3 regions of the Streptomyces sp. ActVer genome follow, and region 3 is predicted to be linked to each of the others. Evidence: riboswitches for the same ligand, from Rfam matches in the RefSeq annotation. Region 3 holds a riboswitch; each other region holds the start of a gene.
What was found. Region 3 has a riboswitch for cobalamin ahead of O3Q52_RS05990 (FecCD family ABC transporter permease). Riboswitches for the same ligand answer to the same signal wherever they lie in the genome.
Positions count from the first base shown of each region.

Region 1: linked by a shared signal. The riboswitch ahead of O3Q52_RS09825 (ribonucleoside-diphosphate reductase subunit alpha) and the one ahead of O3Q52_RS05990 (FecCD family ABC transporter permease) in region 3 are both predicted to bind cobalamin.
Region 2: linked by a shared signal. The riboswitch ahead of O3Q52_RS34910 (CbtB-domain containing protein) and the one ahead of O3Q52_RS05990 (FecCD family ABC transporter permease) in region 3 are both predicted to bind cobalamin.

Region 1 is NZ_JAPWHT010000042.1:7,030-12,428, reverse strand. It holds gene O3Q52_RS09840 (DUF3311 domain-containing protein) at 1-198, shown strand, start outside; gene mctP (monocarboxylate uptake permease MctP) at 195-1,820, shown strand; gene O3Q52_RS09830 (GNAT family N-acetyltransferase) at 2,023-2,541, shown strand; cobalamin riboswitch at 2,574-2,745, shown strand; gene O3Q52_RS09825 (ribonucleoside-diphosphate reductase subunit alpha) at 2,882-5,311, shown strand; gene iscB (RNA-guided endonuclease IscB) at 5,247-5,399, shown strand, end outside.
Region 2 is NZ_JAPWHT010000284.1:5,400-10,798, forward strand. It holds gene O3Q52_RS34895 (right-handed parallel beta-helix repeat-containing protein) at 1-800, opposite strand, end outside; gene O3Q52_RS34900 (four-helix bundle copper-binding protein) at 1,040-1,432, shown strand; gene O3Q52_RS34905 (histidine phosphatase family protein) at 1,476-2,102, opposite strand; cobalamin riboswitch at 2,233-2,375, shown strand; gene O3Q52_RS34910 (CbtB-domain containing protein) at 2,411-2,635, shown strand; gene O3Q52_RS34915 (CbtA family protein) at 2,665-3,435, shown strand; gene O3Q52_RS34920 (acyl-CoA dehydrogenase family protein) at 3,663-4,853, shown strand; partial or broken gene O3Q52_RS34925 (transposase) at 4,912-5,399, opposite strand, start outside.
Region 3 is NZ_JAPWHT010000021.1:35,271-40,669, forward strand. It holds gene O3Q52_RS05980 (N-formylglutamate amidohydrolase) at 1-554, opposite strand, end outside; gene O3Q52_RS05985 (hypothetical protein) at 720-1,316, opposite strand; cobalamin riboswitch at 1,547-1,690, shown strand; partial or broken gene O3Q52_RS05990 (FecCD family ABC transporter permease) at 1,810-2,661, shown strand; partial or broken gene O3Q52_RS05995 (ABC transporter ATP-binding protein) at 2,662-3,268, shown strand; gene O3Q52_RS06000 (ABC transporter substrate-binding protein) at 3,277-4,275, shown strand; gene O3Q52_RS06005 (PadR family transcriptional regulator) at 4,325-4,663, shown strand; gene O3Q52_RS06010 (hypothetical protein) at 4,660-5,399, shown strand, end outside.

The DNA.
Region 1 (5,399 bases), on a different contig from region 3:
CTGGTCGCGCCGTTCGTGGCGATGCTCTGGGTGGGCTCGTACGCGAAGGTCGACCCGGCCTTCATCGGCATCCCGTTCTTCTACTGGTACCAGATGCTGTGGGTGTTCATCTCGACCGCGCTCACGATGGTCGCGTACAAGCTGTGGAACCGTGACCAGCGCGCCCGCAAATCCCAGAAGGAGGGCGCGTCCGCATGAACGACGGCGTGAACGGCGTGGCACTCGCCGTCTTCATCTTCTTCTTCGTGGCCGTCACGGTCATGGGCTTCCTGGCCGCGCGCTGGCGCCGGGCCGAGACCGACAGCCTCGACGAATGGGGCCTGGGCGGACGGTCGTTCGGCACCTGGGTCACCTGGTTCCTGCTCGGCGGCGACCTCTACACGGCGTATACGTTCGTGGCGGTCCCTGCGGCGATCTACGCGGCGGGCGCGGCCGGCTTCTTCGCCGTGCCGTACACGATCCTCGTCTACCCGCTGATCTTCACGTTCCTGCCCCGCCTGTGGTCGGTCTCGCACAAGCACGGATACGTGACGACGTCGGACTTCGTGCGCGGACGCTTCGGCTCGAAGGGCCTGTCGCTGGCCGTCGCGGTGACGGGCATCCTCGCGACGATGCCGTACATCGCGCTCCAACTGGTCGGCATCCAGGCCGTCCTGGACGTGATGGGCGTCGGCGGCGGCGAGGACACCAACTGGTTCGTCAAGGACCTGCCGCTGCTCATCGCCTTCGGCGTGCTGGCCGCGTACACCTACTCGTCCGGTCTGCGCGCGCCCGCCCTGATCGCGTTCGTGAAGGACACACTGATCTACATCGTCATCGCGGTGGCGATCATCTACATCCCGATCAAGCTGGGCGGCTTCGACGAGATCTTCGCCAAGGCGGGCGAGGCCTACAGCCAGACCAACCCGGCGACGGGCGCGCCGCGTGGTGCGCTGGCGCCGGGCGAGGCGGGCCAATGGACGTACGCCACGCTGGCGTTGGGCTCCGCCCTGGCGCTGTTCATGTACCCGCACTCGATCACGGCCACGCTGTCGTCGCGCAGCCGTGAGGTGATCCGGCGCAACACCACGATCCTGCCGCTGTACTCGCTGATGCTGGGTCTGCTCGCGCTGCTCGGGTTCATGGCGATCGCGGCCGGAGTCAAGGTCAGCAACGGGCAGTTGGCGATCCCGCAGCTCTTCGAGGACATGTTCCCGGCGTGGTTCGCGGGGGTGGCCTTCGCGGCGATCGGTATCGGTGCGCTGGTGCCTGCGGCGATCATGTCCATCGCTGCGGCGAACCTCTTCACCCGCAACATCTACAAGGACTTCATCCGGCCCGACGCGACGCCCGCCCAGGAGACCAAGGTCTCCAAGCTGGTCTCGCTGCTCGTGAAGGTGGGTGCGCTGGTCTTCGTCCTCACCATGGACAAGACGGTGGCCATCAACTTCCAGCTGCTGGGCGGGATCTGGATCCTTCAGACGTTCCCGGCCCTGGTCGGCGGCCTCTTCACCCGCTGGTTCCACCGCTGGGCGCTGCTCGCGGGGTGGGCGGTCGGCATGCTGTACGGGACGATCGCTGCGTACGGTGTCGCCTCGCCGACTCAGAAGCACTTCGGTGGTTCCTCGAAGGAGATTCCCGGGATCGGGGAGATCGGGTACATCGGTCTGACGGCGTTCGTCCTGAACGTGGTCGTGACGATCGTGCTGACCTTCGTCCTGAGGGCCCTCAAGGCCCCCGACGGCATCGACGAGACGTCCCCCGAGGACTACACGGCGGACGCGGGCGACAAGGGTGTCCAGGTCGAGCTGCCGCCGGCGACGGCGGGGGCGCGGCACTAGGTTGTCGCCCCCGGTCACGCAGCAGTCCGCGGTTACGCCGGCCGTTCGTTCACCTGATTCTGGCGAGGGTGTCACGACCCTGCCGCAGTGGCCGGCCGTGGGCTGAACCCGCCCTCCCCTCGCCTCCCCTCGGACGTCCCCGGCGCCGGTGCGCGAGAAACTCGGCGGCCCCACGCCGTACCCCTCGGGCACACTGCCAGGCATGGACATCGTGATCAGGCGGGCGAGGCCCGAGGAGTACGAGGCTGTGGGCGAGATCACCGCGCAGGCCTATCTCGGGGACGGGCTCCTCGACTTCGGGGAGAGCGACGAGTATCTGAGCGAACTGCGGGACGTCGCGAAGCGGTCCGCGGCCGCCGACGTACTGGTGGCCGTGCTGGGGACAGGCGTGGGCGAGCGGGTCGTCGGCGGCGTGACCTTCGTCCCGTCCGGCGGGCCGATGGCCGACATCGCGCGCGAGGGCGAGGCCGAGATACGGATGCTGGCGGTCGCCAAGGAGGCCCGCGGGCACGGGGCGGGCGCGGCCCTCGTGCGCGCCTGTGTCGAACGTGCCCGGTCCACGGACGGCTGCGTACGCGTCGTGCTGTCCACCCAGCGCACCATGCACAGCGCCCACCGCATCTACGGACGCCTCGGCTTCACCCGCGCCCCCGACCGCGACTGGAACCCGATCCCGGACCTCGACGACATCATGCTGCTCACCTACGAGTTGACACTCTGACACCCTCCGAAGCCGACACGACACAAGATGTGGGGGTGCTTCCCGAGCCCGGCACAAGATGTATGCTCATGCTCGCTGTCGCCGCAGGGGAATCCGGTGCGAATCCGGAACTGTCCCGCAACGGTGTACTTGTGCATGTCTGTCCCCAGAGGAGAGCCGTGCGCCTGGTCAGTCCGAGGACCTGCCGACAGCGTGCCCAGGCCACCCGGCCCGGGTGCCATGACGTCCGGGCCTCGCGGAGTGGGCCGGTGGACGCGGCGTACCGCTGCGCAGAGCGTGTACCCCCGTGTGCCCCGAACCCCTCCCCGCAGGCCCCGTGCCGAGCGAGGGAGAGCCCCACGTGACCATCGCGCCAGCCGATCCGGTCTCAGCGAAAGCGCCCCAGTACCAGCAGGACAGGGCCGAGGCCGACGGACCGGGAACCGTGTTGCTGCGGACCCTGACCGACCTCACCGCCGACCTTCCCGACGCCGATCCCGGCAGGGTCGCCGCCGCCGCGCTGCGCGGCCGGTCCTCCGTGGGGGCCGACGGGATCACCGCGGAGCTGCGCGAGCTGGCCACGGAGGCGGCCGCCGGCCTCATCTCCGAGGACCCCGTGTACTCGAAGCTGGCCGCCCGCCTGCTGATGATCGGCATCGCCGAGGAGGCCGCCTCGCAGGGGGTCAGGTCCTTCTCCGAGTCCGTCGCGGTCGGCCACCGCGAGGGCCTGATCGCCGACCGCACCGCCGAGTTCGTACGGACCCACGCGGCCCGTCTGGACGCGCTGATCGACCTCGAAGGCGACGACCGCTTCGGCTACTTCGGCCTGCGCACGCTGCACAGCCGGTATCTGCTGCGGCACCCGATCACGCGGTCCGTCATCGAGACGCCCCAGCACTTCATGCTGCGCGTGGCGAGCGGCCTCGCCGAGGACACTGTGCTTGATTCAGAAGCGGGAACCCGCGCTCTCGACGAAGTGGCCTCGCTGTACCGGCTGATGAGCCGCCTCGACTACCTGCCGTCCTCCCCCACGCTCTTCAACTCCGGTACGCGGCACCCCCAGATGTCGTCCTGCTACCTCCTCGACTCCCCGCTGGACGAGCTGGACTCCATCTACGACCGCTACCACCAGGTGGCCCGGCTCTCGAAGCACGCGGGCGGCATCGGCATCGCGTACTCCCGTGTCCGCTCGCGCGGTTCCCTGATCCGCGGGACGAACGGGCACTCCAACGGCATCGTCCCGTTCCTGAAGACGCTCGACGCCTCGGTGGCCGCCGTGAACCAGGGCGGCCGGCGCAAGGGCGCGGCCGCGGTCTACCTGGAGACCTGGCACTCCGACATCGAGGAGTTCCTGGAGCTGCGCGACAACACCGGTGAGGACGCCCGGCGTACGCACAACCTGAACCTCGCGCACTGGATCCCGGACGAGTTCATGCGCCGGGTGAACGAGGACCGCGTGTGGTCGCTGTTCTCGCCGGCCGACGTGCCCGAGCTGGTCGACCTGTGGGGCGAGGAGTTCGACGCCGCCTACCGCAAGGCGGAGGACCGGGGCCTCGCCAAGAAGACGATCCCGGCCCGCGATCTGTACGGCCGCATGATGCGCACCCTCGCGCAGACCGGCAACGGCTGGATGACCTTCAAGGACGCCGCCAACCGCACGGCCAACCAGACCGCGCTGCCCGGCCACACGGTCCACTCCTCCAACCTCTGCACGGAGATCCTGGAGGTCACGGACGACGGTGAGACGGCGGTCTGCAACCTGGGTTCGGTGAACCTGGGCGCGTTCGTGGACACGGCACCCGGGGCCACCGATGTCATCGACTGGGAGCGGCTGGACGCGACCGTCCGTACCGCCGTCACCTTCCTCGACCGGGTCGTCGACATCAACTTCTACCCGACCGAACAGGCGGGCCGCTCCAACGCCAGGTGGCGGCCGGTGGGCCTGGGCGCGATGGGTTTGCAGGACGTCTTCTTCAAGCTGCGGCTGCCCTTCGACTCCGCCGAGGCCAAGGCGCTCTCCACCCGTATCGCCGAGCGCGTCATGCTCGCCGCGTACGAGGCGTCCGCCGACCTCGCCGAGCGCAACGGCCCGCTGCCCGCCTGGGAGAAGACCCGTACCGCGCAGGGCGTGCTGCACCCCGACCACTACGACGTGGAGCTGAACTGGCCGGAGCGCTGGGCGGCGCTGCGGGAGCGGATCGCGACGACCGGCATGCGCAACTCGCTGCTGCTCGCGATCGCACCGACCGCCACCATCGCGTCCATCGCCGGTGTCTACGAGTGCATCGAGCCGCAGGTCTCCAACCTCTTCAAGCGCGAGACGCTCTCCGGCGAGTTCCTCCAGGTCAACTCCTACCTGGTGGCGGAGCTGAAGAAGCTCGGCGTGTGGGACGCGCAGACCCGGGAGGCGCTGCGCGAGTCGAACGGCTCGGTGCAGGGCTTCACCTGGGTGCCGCAGGACGTGCGCGATCTGTACCGCACGGCGTGGGAGATCCCGCAGCGCGACCTGATCGACATGGCCGCGGCCCGGACCCCGTTCCTGGACCAGTCCCAGTCGCTGAACCTGTTCCTGGAGACGCCGACCATCGGCAAGCTCTCCTCGATGTACGCGTACGCCTGGAAGTCGGGGCTGAAGACGACGTACTACCTGCGCTCGCGCCCGGCGACGCGCATCGCCCGTGCCGCAAGTTCGACATCCGTAACTTCTTTCCCCTCCCAGCAGTTGGATGATCCGACCGATGTGGTCGCCTGTTCTCTGGAGAACCCGGAGAGCTGCGAGGCCTGCCAGTAGTCACAGGCTTCTCCACTCGAAGAGTGGAAAGCGTCAGCCCTTGCGACCGACGCTTGCTGTGACCAGCACCAGCCATCGTCAAGAGGGA
Region 2 (5,399 bases), on a different contig from region 3:
GGTGCCGGGCTCCCGCCGCCCAGCTTGAAGCCGTTGCCGTCGCCCGCGAAGTCCGGGAAGTTCCACCGGTTGAAGCCGTTGCCGTACGCGATCGTGTTCTCGACGACGATCGGTGAGGTGAACTTCCAGGCGTCGTAACCGTCGTCGACGTTGTTCCACAGCCGTGCGCCCCGCACGACGTTGCCGCTCCCGCTGCCCTCCTTGATGGCCAGCCCGTCCGCGCTCTCGCCGTTCTTGCGCGGGTCACGGTTGCCGTAACTGTCCAGGTTCAGGATCTGGTTGCCCGCGGAGGCGCCCTGGAGCTGGAAGCCGGACTCGTAGTTGTCGTGCGTGGTGAGGCGGGAGAACACGTTGTTGTTGCAGCCGTCGCAGTAGAAGCCGTACGGGCCGTTGACGATCTCCAGACCGGAGACCTTCCAGAAGGAGGCCTCCTGGTGGACGGCCCCGCGCTCGGCCCGCGGGATGCTGCCGCCGACCGGTGTGTGGCTGGCCGGCAGCTGTTCGCCGTCGATGACGACGCGCTCGCCCTGGTAGGAGCCGAGGGAGATCGGCTGCGACGCCGTGCCCGAGGTGGTGATCGTGACGTTGTCGGTCAGGGCGTAAGTGCCGCCCCGTACAAGGACGGTGTCGCCCGCCTTCGCCCTGTCGACGGCTTTCTGGATGGTCCGCAGCGGTTGGTCGAGGGTGCCGGCGGCCGAGTCGTTCCCGTTGACGGCCACGACGATGGTCGACGCCGCGGCTGCCGGGGTCGGTAGCACCATCGTCGCCAACACGGCACTCAACGCTGTCCCGGTGAGCATGCCCGCGATGCGCACGAGGCCTCCTTGTCTGCCGATCCGAAGGTTGTCGCGGGTCAGTGGTCGCACACACCGGGTTGGTTGCCGGGGTGTGCGCACCCGCCACGAACGGATCGATATACCGAACATAGTTCGGTAAACCGGTCAGAACGTAGAGTGCGGTCGTGACCACGTCAATAACTTCGACATGCTCGGCCACTTCTGGCTCCGCGGTCCGGTGCGCAGGCGGGTTTGGCGTGGCGATGCCCGGCTACCCGAACCGCGTGTCACTGACAGAGCAACAGGAACTCGTTCGTTTCCTCGAGGACCGGTTCGCCTGTGCGCAGGCCTGTACCGAGTGCGCACGGATCTGCGCCCTGCGCGCGAGCCTCGCCGAACTCGACGGCCCCGACGACCAGCAGCAGTTGAGGCGCAAGGGCATCCTCTGCGCCGAGGTCTGCGACGCGACCTGCCGCGCCCTGGCCGAGCAGACCACGCAGGCCGAGGCCGCGATGCGCGCCCAGGTGGAGTGGTGTCGTGCCGTCTGCCTGGAGACCGCCCAGGTCTTCGACGGCAGCCCCGGCGCCGAGAAGGGCGCCGAGGCCTGCCGCGACTGCGCACGCGCCTGCACGGAGTTCCTCGCCGTGCTGAGGTGAGGTTCCCTTTGTAACGCCGTTCAGCCGGGCGCCCGCCGTCGCCTCACTCCCCGAGCGCCCGCCCGACCCGTACGTTCCAGCGCCCGGCCCGCCCGCTGAACTCCGTCACGACCAACGGCGGCACGTCGACACGCCAGAACGCCGACTCCGGGGCCCCGAGCGCCCGCACCACCCCGGCCCGTACGATCTCCGGCTCGACGACGGCGATGATCCGCACGGAGCCTGCTCCTGAACCCTCGGTCGAGCCAGACCCTGAAGCCCCGGAACTCGGATCCGCCGCCGTCTCCAGCCACTTCGCGACGCGCTCGCACAGCCCGGCCACCGACTCGCCGCCGTGCGGGGCGGACGACGGGTCCGCCAGCCAGCGCCCCACGGCCTCCGGCTCGTCGGCGCTCACCTCGGCGAGCGTCGCCCCGCGCCAGCGGCCCACGTCCAGGCCGGACAGCTCCGGCGGCTCGGTGAAGGCGAGGGCGTCGAGCCCGAGGGCCGCCGCCGTCTCCCGGCAGCGGACGGTGGGCGAGACCAGGACCTGGTCGGCGGCCGACAGCGAGCCCGTGGCAGCCTCGGCGAGCCGCAGCCCGGCCGGGTCCAGGGGGCATCCGTCGTCGAAACGCGCCTCCCGCAACGCCGCGCTCATCGCTGGTGAGATCAACATCACTCGGCTGGTCATCGGCCCGCCCTCGCGTTCCACACGTGCTCAACACCCCTGTCCGTACCGGGAATTGGGGGCGTGACCAGGGCGCCGGCGCGCCCCCGGCATTCCGTGCGCCCTTGGCTGCGCCTCCACTTCGCGGTACCTTCTCGTCGATATTGACGACGGTACGACGGAAGCCGGTGAGAATCCGGCACGGTCGCGCCACTGTAAGCCCCGCACAACCGCCTCCCACCAGGGGAGGCGCAGGTCGAGCAAGTCAGACCCGTGGCCGTCGTCCTGTGCACCACCGAGATGGGACGCGAGTTCCCCCAGGAGGTCCTGCCATGGCGCAGTCCGCCGTCGCTCAGCCGACCGTAACCACCCCCGACGTACCCGCAAAGCTGCCGATCGGCGCGATCGCTCCCTGGGCGGTCTTCCTCGGCATCCTGATGCTGGTGCTGCTCTACTTCGTCGGCGCCGAACAGGGCGCCACCTCCCTGGTCTCAGGCGAAGGCGTGCACGAGTGGGTGCACGACGCCCGCCACCTGCTCGGCTTCCCCTGCCACTGACGGCGACACAGAACCGACAGGACAACTCAATGAACTCCGTCACCGTCAGAAATCTCCTGGTGCGTGGCATGCTCGCGGGTCTTGCCGCGGGCGTGCTCGCCCTGGTCGTCGCCTACTTCCTGGGTGAACCTCGTGTGGACGATGCCATCGCGTTCGAGGAGGCCCACGCCCCCGGGCACGGCGGCGATGAACTCGTCTCCCGTGCGATGCAGTCCACCGGTGGTCTGTCCACCGGCGTCCTCGTCTACGGGGTCGCGTTCGGCGGCATCGCCGCTCTCGCGTACTGCTTCGCGCTCGGCAGGATCGGCCGCTTCGGGCCGCGCGCCAGCGCGCTGCTGCTCGCGGGCGCCGGTCTGGTCGCGGTCTACCTGGTGCCGTTCCTCAAGTACCCGGCGAACCCGCCCGCCGTCAGCGACCCCGAGACCCTCAACCAGCGCACCGCGCTGTTCCTCCTGATGATCGTGCTCAGCGTGCTGCTGGCCGTCGCCGCGGTGATCCTCGGCAAACGCCTCGCACCGCGCCTGGGCAACTGGAACGCCACGCTCGCGGCAGGCGGGTTCTTCGTCCTGGCCGTCGGCCTGGCGTACGCGTTCCTGCCGTCCTTCCACGAGGCGCCGGAAGGCTTCCCGGCGATCCTGCTGTGGCAGTACCGACTGGCGACCCTGGCCATCCAGGTGACCCTGTGGACCGCGTACGGCCTGGTCTTCGGGCTGCTCGCGGAGCGCGTGCTGGCTCCCAAGCCGGCCCGGGCCGAGGATGACAAAGCGGCCGAAGGGCGGGCAACTCCCGTCGCGCACTGACCCGTTCAGGCGCTGACCCGTTCGCATACTGACCGGTCACACGCTGACCGGTTGCACACCGAAGGGCCCCTGGAGCACATTCCCGGGGCCCTTCGTATGAGTGCGCAGGCGTGCGTCCGTCAGGTGCGTACGTCACCGGCATTCCCAATTTCTGGAACACGTTCTACGGTGTGCGCCGTCAGGTCCGGGTGGCCGAACGAGCGGGCCAGTGGGAGCCAGGAGGCGCCGTGCATCTCGAATACACGCCGGAGCAGCAGCGGTTGCGCACCGAACTGCGCGCCTACTTCACCGAGTTGGTCCCCGTCGACGTGTACGCCCGCTACGGCGACCCGGCGGCGCAGAAGCGCTTCTACCGAGAGACCATCCGCCGGCTCGGTTCCGACGGCTGGCTCGGCGTGGGCTGGCCGAAGGAGTACGGCGGGCGCGGTCTGTCCCCGATGGAACAGTTCATCTTCTTCGACGAGGCAGCCCAGGCCGGCGTACCGCTGCCGCTGATGGCGCTCAACACGGTCGGGCCGACGATCATGCAGTTCGGCACCGACGAGCAGAAGGGGTACTTCCTGCCGAAGATCCTGTCCGGCGAGCTCGACTTCGCGATCGGCTACAGCGAACCCGACGCGGGTACGGACCTGGCCGCCCTGAAGACCAAGGCGGTCAGGGAGGGCGACGAGGACACCGGCCACTACACGGTCAACGGCCAGAAGATCTGGACGACCAACGGCGACACCGCCGACTGGGTGTGGCTCGCCGTCCGCACCGACCCCGACGACCCGCCGCACAAGGGCATCACCATGCTCCTCGTGCCGACCTCCGACCCCGGCTACTCCTGCACGATCATCAACACGCTCGCCTCGCACGACACCACCGCGAGCTACTACGAGAACATCCGCGTCCCCGCGTCCCGCCGGGTCGGCCAGGAGAACAAGGGCTGGCGGCTGATCACCAACCAGCTCAACCACGAGCGGGTCACCCTCGCCGCACACGGCACCATGGCCATCCGCGCGCTGCACGACGTACAGCGCTGGGCCATGGAGACCAAGCTCGCCGACGGCCGCCGCGTCGTCGACCTCCCCTGGGTGCGCCGCCGCCTCGCCCAGACCCACACGAAGCTCGACGCGATGAAACTCCTCAACTGGCAGATGGTGAACGCCGTCCAGGAGGGCACGCTCACCCCACAGGACGCCTCCGCGGTCAAGGTGTACGGCTCCGAGGCCCGCCGGGACGCCTACGCCTGGCTCATGGAGGTCGTCGCCGTCGCCGGTGTCCTCAAGGAGGGCTCAGCGGGCGCCGTACTCCACGGCGAACTGGAACGCGGCTACCGCTCGGCCGTGATCTTCACCTTCGGTGGCGGCAACAACGAGATCCAGCGCGAGATCATCTCGTGGATCGGTCTGGGGATGCCGAGGGTGCGGCGCTAGCGCGCGGTGTCGGCAGGCTGGGCCGTTGCCCGAGTTCAGCCCGAGGCCGCCGTGCTGATCACACCGGCGGAGCACCTTCCGGCCCGGGTTCGTCGACGTCGACACCGGCGTCAGGATCGGAGCCGGCTTCGGGTACGGACGGCAGGCTGACGATCGCCTGGAGTCCGCCGGTGGGGCTGAGCCCCAAGTGGAGCGTCCCGTGGTGGAGTTGGGCCTGCTGCTCCACGAGGGCGAGACCGGAGCCGGGGGCGTGGGTGCGTGACCCGCGCGTGAAACGCCCCTTCATGGCCTGGCGTTGGTCGGGCGGGATGCCGGGGCCGTCGTCGCCGACGGTGATCCGGACCGTGGTGCCGTGGTGGGAGGGCCGGATGTCGACGTTTCCGTCGGTACGGCCGATCAGCACATCCGGATCACCGTGACGCCACTGCCCGGCCGTGACCAGCCGTCGCACCACCTGGCGGACCTGCACCGCCGTGACCTGCGCAACGTCATCATCCGGCCCCAGCCGGACCGCGTCCAGGACCTGCGTCCACGAGGTGCGGCCGG
Region 3 (5,399 bases):
GTGTGGAAGGCGTCCCGGCCCAGGCAGATGAACGGGCGGGGGCCGTCACCGTGCAGTTCGTAGGGCAGGCGCTCGGTCGGGTAGGAGTGGACGTCGATGATCACGGCTCGTCCGACTGCTTCCAGCCGCTGTGTCACGGCGTCAGTGACAGCGGCCGCGTAAGGGCGAAAGTAGCGCTCGACGAGCTGCTGTCCGTTGTGGTCGGCCGGGCGGAGGTCCTCCCGGTGCGTTGTCCGGGTGTAGACCGCGCCCATCCCGACGGCCAGCATCTCCTCACGCTTGTCCGGGAACCGTTCGGGGTCGACGACCAGCCGGGACAACTGGTTGACGAACTGCCAGGGCCCCACGGCGCAGCGTTCGGCAGCCGTCGCCGCGATCCGGGCGGTGTGCGAGTCGGTGATGTGGTCCAACTCCCGTTCCAGGGCGGCATCTTCGAGCACGATGCCGCTCCGCACGTCCGGCGGGATCACCCGCGAGGAGTGCGGGACGTGCAGGATCACAGGGGAGTCCGGCGCGCCGGCCACGAGACGGTGGGAAGCCGACACGTCGTTCATTCAGGAGTCCTCGATGCGGGCGCGTGGGGGTTGGTGGTGAAGCGGGTGCGGGTCGTGCGTCAGGGCATGTGGACCCTTCCTACTACACCAACCGGCCGAGCTGGAGGGGTGCGTGGGCCGCGCGGCGGACCGGCGAAAGTGGCCACCCCTCCAGCAGGGTCCGGGTTAAAGGCCGTCGCGGACCATGGCGGCGACGATCTGGACGTGGCGATTGGCCGCCGTGCTGGAGAACTCGTTCTCATAGTTCAGGCCGTAGGGCCAGAAGTGGCCGCCGCCGGTGGACAGCGTGGCACCCGAACCGTCGAACTGCTTGACGAGGGCCGTGGCCTGCGCTCCGCGCCAGGTACCGCTGCCTCCGAGGGAGGACCAGCCGGAGCTCGTGCCCACGCCGATGGTGTGGGCGATCTCGTGCAGCGCGGTCCGCTCGGTCATGTAGCCGCGGTTGCCGAAGCGGATCGTTCCGTTGATGTTGCCGTCGGCCGTCGGCACGCCCGGGTCGTAGCGGACGGTGATGGTCTTGCCGAGGTCGCTCACGTTGTTGTACCGGGTCACCGCGGCGTTCATGGCCGTCGTGATGAGGTTGTACGCCGTCTGCTGGTCCTGCGTGGGGTTGGCGGCCCGTTCGAGGGTCCAGGTGATGGTGGCCGCCGCCACCTGTTCCTTGGGGACCGGGGCGGCCTGGGGTGCGGCCTGCGCGACGCCGGGCCCGACCAGTAAGGCTCCCGTCAGCGCGGCTATGGCCACCTTCCTTCGCCAGGGCATGGTCGCTCGCTCAGTGGGCTCCGGGGTGTGTCGTGGGCTCATGGAGAATGACTCCTGTGTGTGGGGGGGATGTGGAGGTTGGGCTGTCGGGTGCGGAGATGACGGCTTGAACAGTCCACGCCGTGGCCGACATTTCAAGCATTGTTCGAGATGTCGATCGGGCGTACTGCTGTCGGAACCTCCGCCAGTATCCAGTCGCTGACTGCGACGTCAAGTGACCCAGCCCATCCGCCATTTCCCCGGTTTGCTACGCTCCCGTCGCTGCCTGTGAGGGAAGTCCGGTGAGAGTCCGGCGCTGACCCGCAACGGTGTGCGTGGCGAACCCATGATTCGTCGCGTGAGCCCGATCGCCCGTAGGTGGTGCGACCCGTTGACTGCTCGCCGTGGACTGCGAGAGGGGACCGCACGGCCTGCGTGTCGTACGGGCTGCCTCCTTTCTTGACGTTCAGGCGGCCTCAGATGAAGGACCGCCCCGACCGTGCGCCGAAGTCCGATCCCGAGCCCGAGCCGCATATCCGTCGTGCCGTTGGCCGTTGGGCTCGGGCTGCTGCTCCTCGTGTCGATCGTGTGCGGGGTGGCTCTCGGGGCCGCAGGGGTCGGCTGGGCCGACGTGAACCGGTTTCTGTGGGCCGGGTTCACCGGCAGGACTGTGCATACCGGGGATGTCGCCGCGTACACCATCGTCTGGGAGATCCGTCTGCCGCGTGTCGTGCTCGGCGCTGTCGTCGGAGCGGGGCTCGCGGCCGTCGGTGTGGCGGTGCAGGCCATGGTGCGCAACGCGCTCGCCGATCCGTTCGTGCTGGGTATCTCCTCGGGCGCCGCCGTGGGCGCCAACGCCGTGATCCTGCTCGGCGCCTTCGCGGGGCTGGGGGTTTGGGCGCTGTCGCTGTCGACGTTCGTATCTGCTCTCGCGGCGATGGTCCTCGTGTACTCCGTGGCCCGGTCGGCGCACGGGCTGACGCCGCTGCGGCTGATCCTGACGGGGACGGCTCTGGCGTACGGCTTCGAGGCCGTCACGACCGTGATGGTGTTCGGCGCGGCCCGGGGCGAGGCGGCCCGGTCGGCGATGATGTGGCTGCTGGGGAGCCTGGGCGGCGCGACGTGGGCGCAGGTGCCGCTCGCCGCCGTGACCGTGGCGGCCGGGTGGGCGTGGCTGCGGTGGCGCGCCGAGGCGCTCAACGCGCTTGCCATGGGTGACGAGACCTCGGCCGCGCTCGGTGTCCAACCGGCGCGGCTGCGCCGGGAGTTGTTCCTTGTCAGCGCGGCTGTGACCGGGACCGTGGTCGCGGTCAGCGGGGCCATCGGGTTCGTCGGACTGATGGTGCCGCATGTCGTGCGGATGCTCCCGGCGGCGGGCAGCATACGGCTCGACGGGGACGACGTGCACGCCATGTCGCCCCGGGCCGCCGCCCGGGTGCTGGCCGCACTGCCGCAGGAGTCGTCGGCCGAGTTCGACTTCACCGTCGCCGAGGTGGTCGACATGGGCCGGCTGCCGCACCGGGACCGTACGGCCGCCGGGGACCGCTCCGTGTGCGCGGACGCCATGGCCCGCACGGGTGTCACACACCTAGCCGACCACGGGTTCCTCGCGCTGTCCGGCGGTGAGAAGCAGCGCGTCCTCATCGCCCGCGCCCTCGCCCAGCAACCCAGGGTGCTCGTGCTCGACGAACCCACCAACCACCTCGACATCGCGCACCAGTTGGACGTGCTCTCGCTGGTCAGGGCCAGCGGCCTGACCGTGCTGGCCGCCCTGCACGACCTCAACCTGGCCGCCGCGCGATCTCCTGTACGTCATCGACGGCGGCCGAATCGTCACCTCGGGACCGCCGCACGACGTGCTCCAACCCGACCTGCTGGCCGGGGTGTTCGGGGTCCGCGCGCATCCCGTACGGCATCCGGAGACCGGCGCCGTACAGCTCCTCTTCGACCGGATCCCGCTCACCACCTCGTAAGGATCCCCATGCGCAAGTTCCTCGCCGCTGCCCTCTGCCTCGCCGCGACTGTCACGACCGCCGGTTGCGGCGCCAGTGTCGAGTCGTCCGACAACGCGAAGTCCTCGTCGGTCAGCCTGACCAACTGCGGCCGGAAGGCGACGTACGACAAGGTCCCGGAGCGGGTGGTCACGAACGACGTAGGGATCACGGAGCTGATGTTCGCGCTCGGCCTTGAGGACCGTATGGCCGGGTTCGCCATGCCCGACGACAAGGGCGATCTCAGCGGCGTGCCCTGGAAGGACGGCTACGACAAGGTGAAGTGGCTGTCGAAGGACCAACTCACCAAGGAGAACGTCCTCGACGCCCGCGCCGACCTCGTCTTCGCCGGCTGGAACTACGGCTTCCGCGACGACAGCGGCTTCACCCCCGAGGCGCTGAAGAAGCTCGGCATTCCCTCGTACATCCTCACCGAGTCCTGCCGCAACGGCCGCACGAAGACCTCGCGCGGCCTCATGCCACCCCTGGACGCCCTGTACGCCGACCTCACCAACCTCGGAAAGCTGTTCGGCGTCGAGAAGCGCGCGGCCGCGCTCATCGCCGACTTCAAGAAGCAGATCGCCGACGTCCGGGCGAAGGCCCCCGAGGGCGCCGAGCGGCCCAAGGTCTTCCTCTACGACAGCGGGCAGGACCAGCCCTTCACGTCCGGCCGTTACGCCGCCCCCGAGCAGGTCATCAGCGAGGCAGGCGGGGTCAACGTCATGCACGACATCGCCGACTCCTGGACCACCGTCGGCTGGGAGAGCGTCGTGGAGCGCGACCCGGATGTCATCGTGATCTGCAACTACGGGGACGTGAGCGCCGAGCAGAAGAAGAAGTTCCTGCTCTCCTACGCCCCGCTGCGCAACGTCTCCGCCGTCAAGCACCGGCGGATCTTCGTCCTCGACTACGTCGACCTCGTCGAGAGCCCCCGGAACCCCGCGGCCATCGCCCGCCTCGGTGCGTACCTGCGGACGACGGTCGAGTGACCTCGCCCTGGCCCTTAAGAAGGTCAGTCGGACGGAATACTCTGCTGGTGTGAGTGAACGAGGAATGCAGGAGCTGGCTCTGCTGCTGCTGACGGCGCTGGCGGATGCGCCTCGGCACGGATATGCCGTCGCCCAGGAGGTCAAAGCCATCACCGACGGCCGGGTGGTGCCGCGTACCGGGGCGCTGTACGGGGCGCTGGACCGGCTGTTGGCGGAGGGTTTGATCCAGGTGGAGCGTGAGGAGGTGGTGGGCGGCCGGGCGCGCCGGATCTTCGCCCTCGCTCCCGCCGGACGGGAGCGGCTGGAGGCCGAGGCCGAGAGGCTGGCCGCCACCGCCCGGGAGGTCAGGCGACGTCTGGGCACCGGCGGGGCGGCGGCCCTGACGTGACCGATCCCCTGCTCCGTCTGTATCCGGCCGCGTACCGGGCCGCGTACGGGCAGGAAATCGTCGATGTGCACCGGGAGATGACGGCGGACATGCCGCGCGCGGCCCGGCTGCGTGCGGACGCCGACCTGGCCGCGCACGCCGTACGGGTTCGACTGGGCCTCGACTCGGCGTCGCCCGCGGGACGCTTCTTCGCCCTGGCTGCCCCGTTCGCCCTGGCGGCCGGTGCGGTGGACAGCGGGCTTCACCTGACGCGCTGGTACGCGGGACTCGTTCGCTCGCCCGCCCCGATGTGGATCCAGCTCTCCACGATGGATGGCGCGCGAGCCCTGTACTTGCTGCTCTCACTGCTGGTGTGCCTCGGCGCGGTCATCGCCTTGACCGGGCGGTGGCTGCCGGGTGCGGGTCTGACCGTGTGCGGCTTGCTGGGGATGGCCGTGCAGTGGGTTGTCGCCACGCCTTCGCCCGGCGAGAGTGCGGTCGCTCCTGTCACCGCGGCCCTGCTGACGGCCGCCGCGGTGCTCACCTGCCCTCCTGACCGACGCGGTGACAAGCAACTGTCCACGGCAGCCGGAGTGATGGCGGCCGCGGCATGGTTTCCCGTCGTGGTCGTGGACACCGGAGCCTTCGGCGTGACGACGGACTATGGCGCCTGGCCGATGCTCGTACTCGCTCTCACAGGGGCCGTCCTCGCTCTGCGCGCGCGTTCCTCCGGTCTGCGTGAGCTCGGTGCGATGGC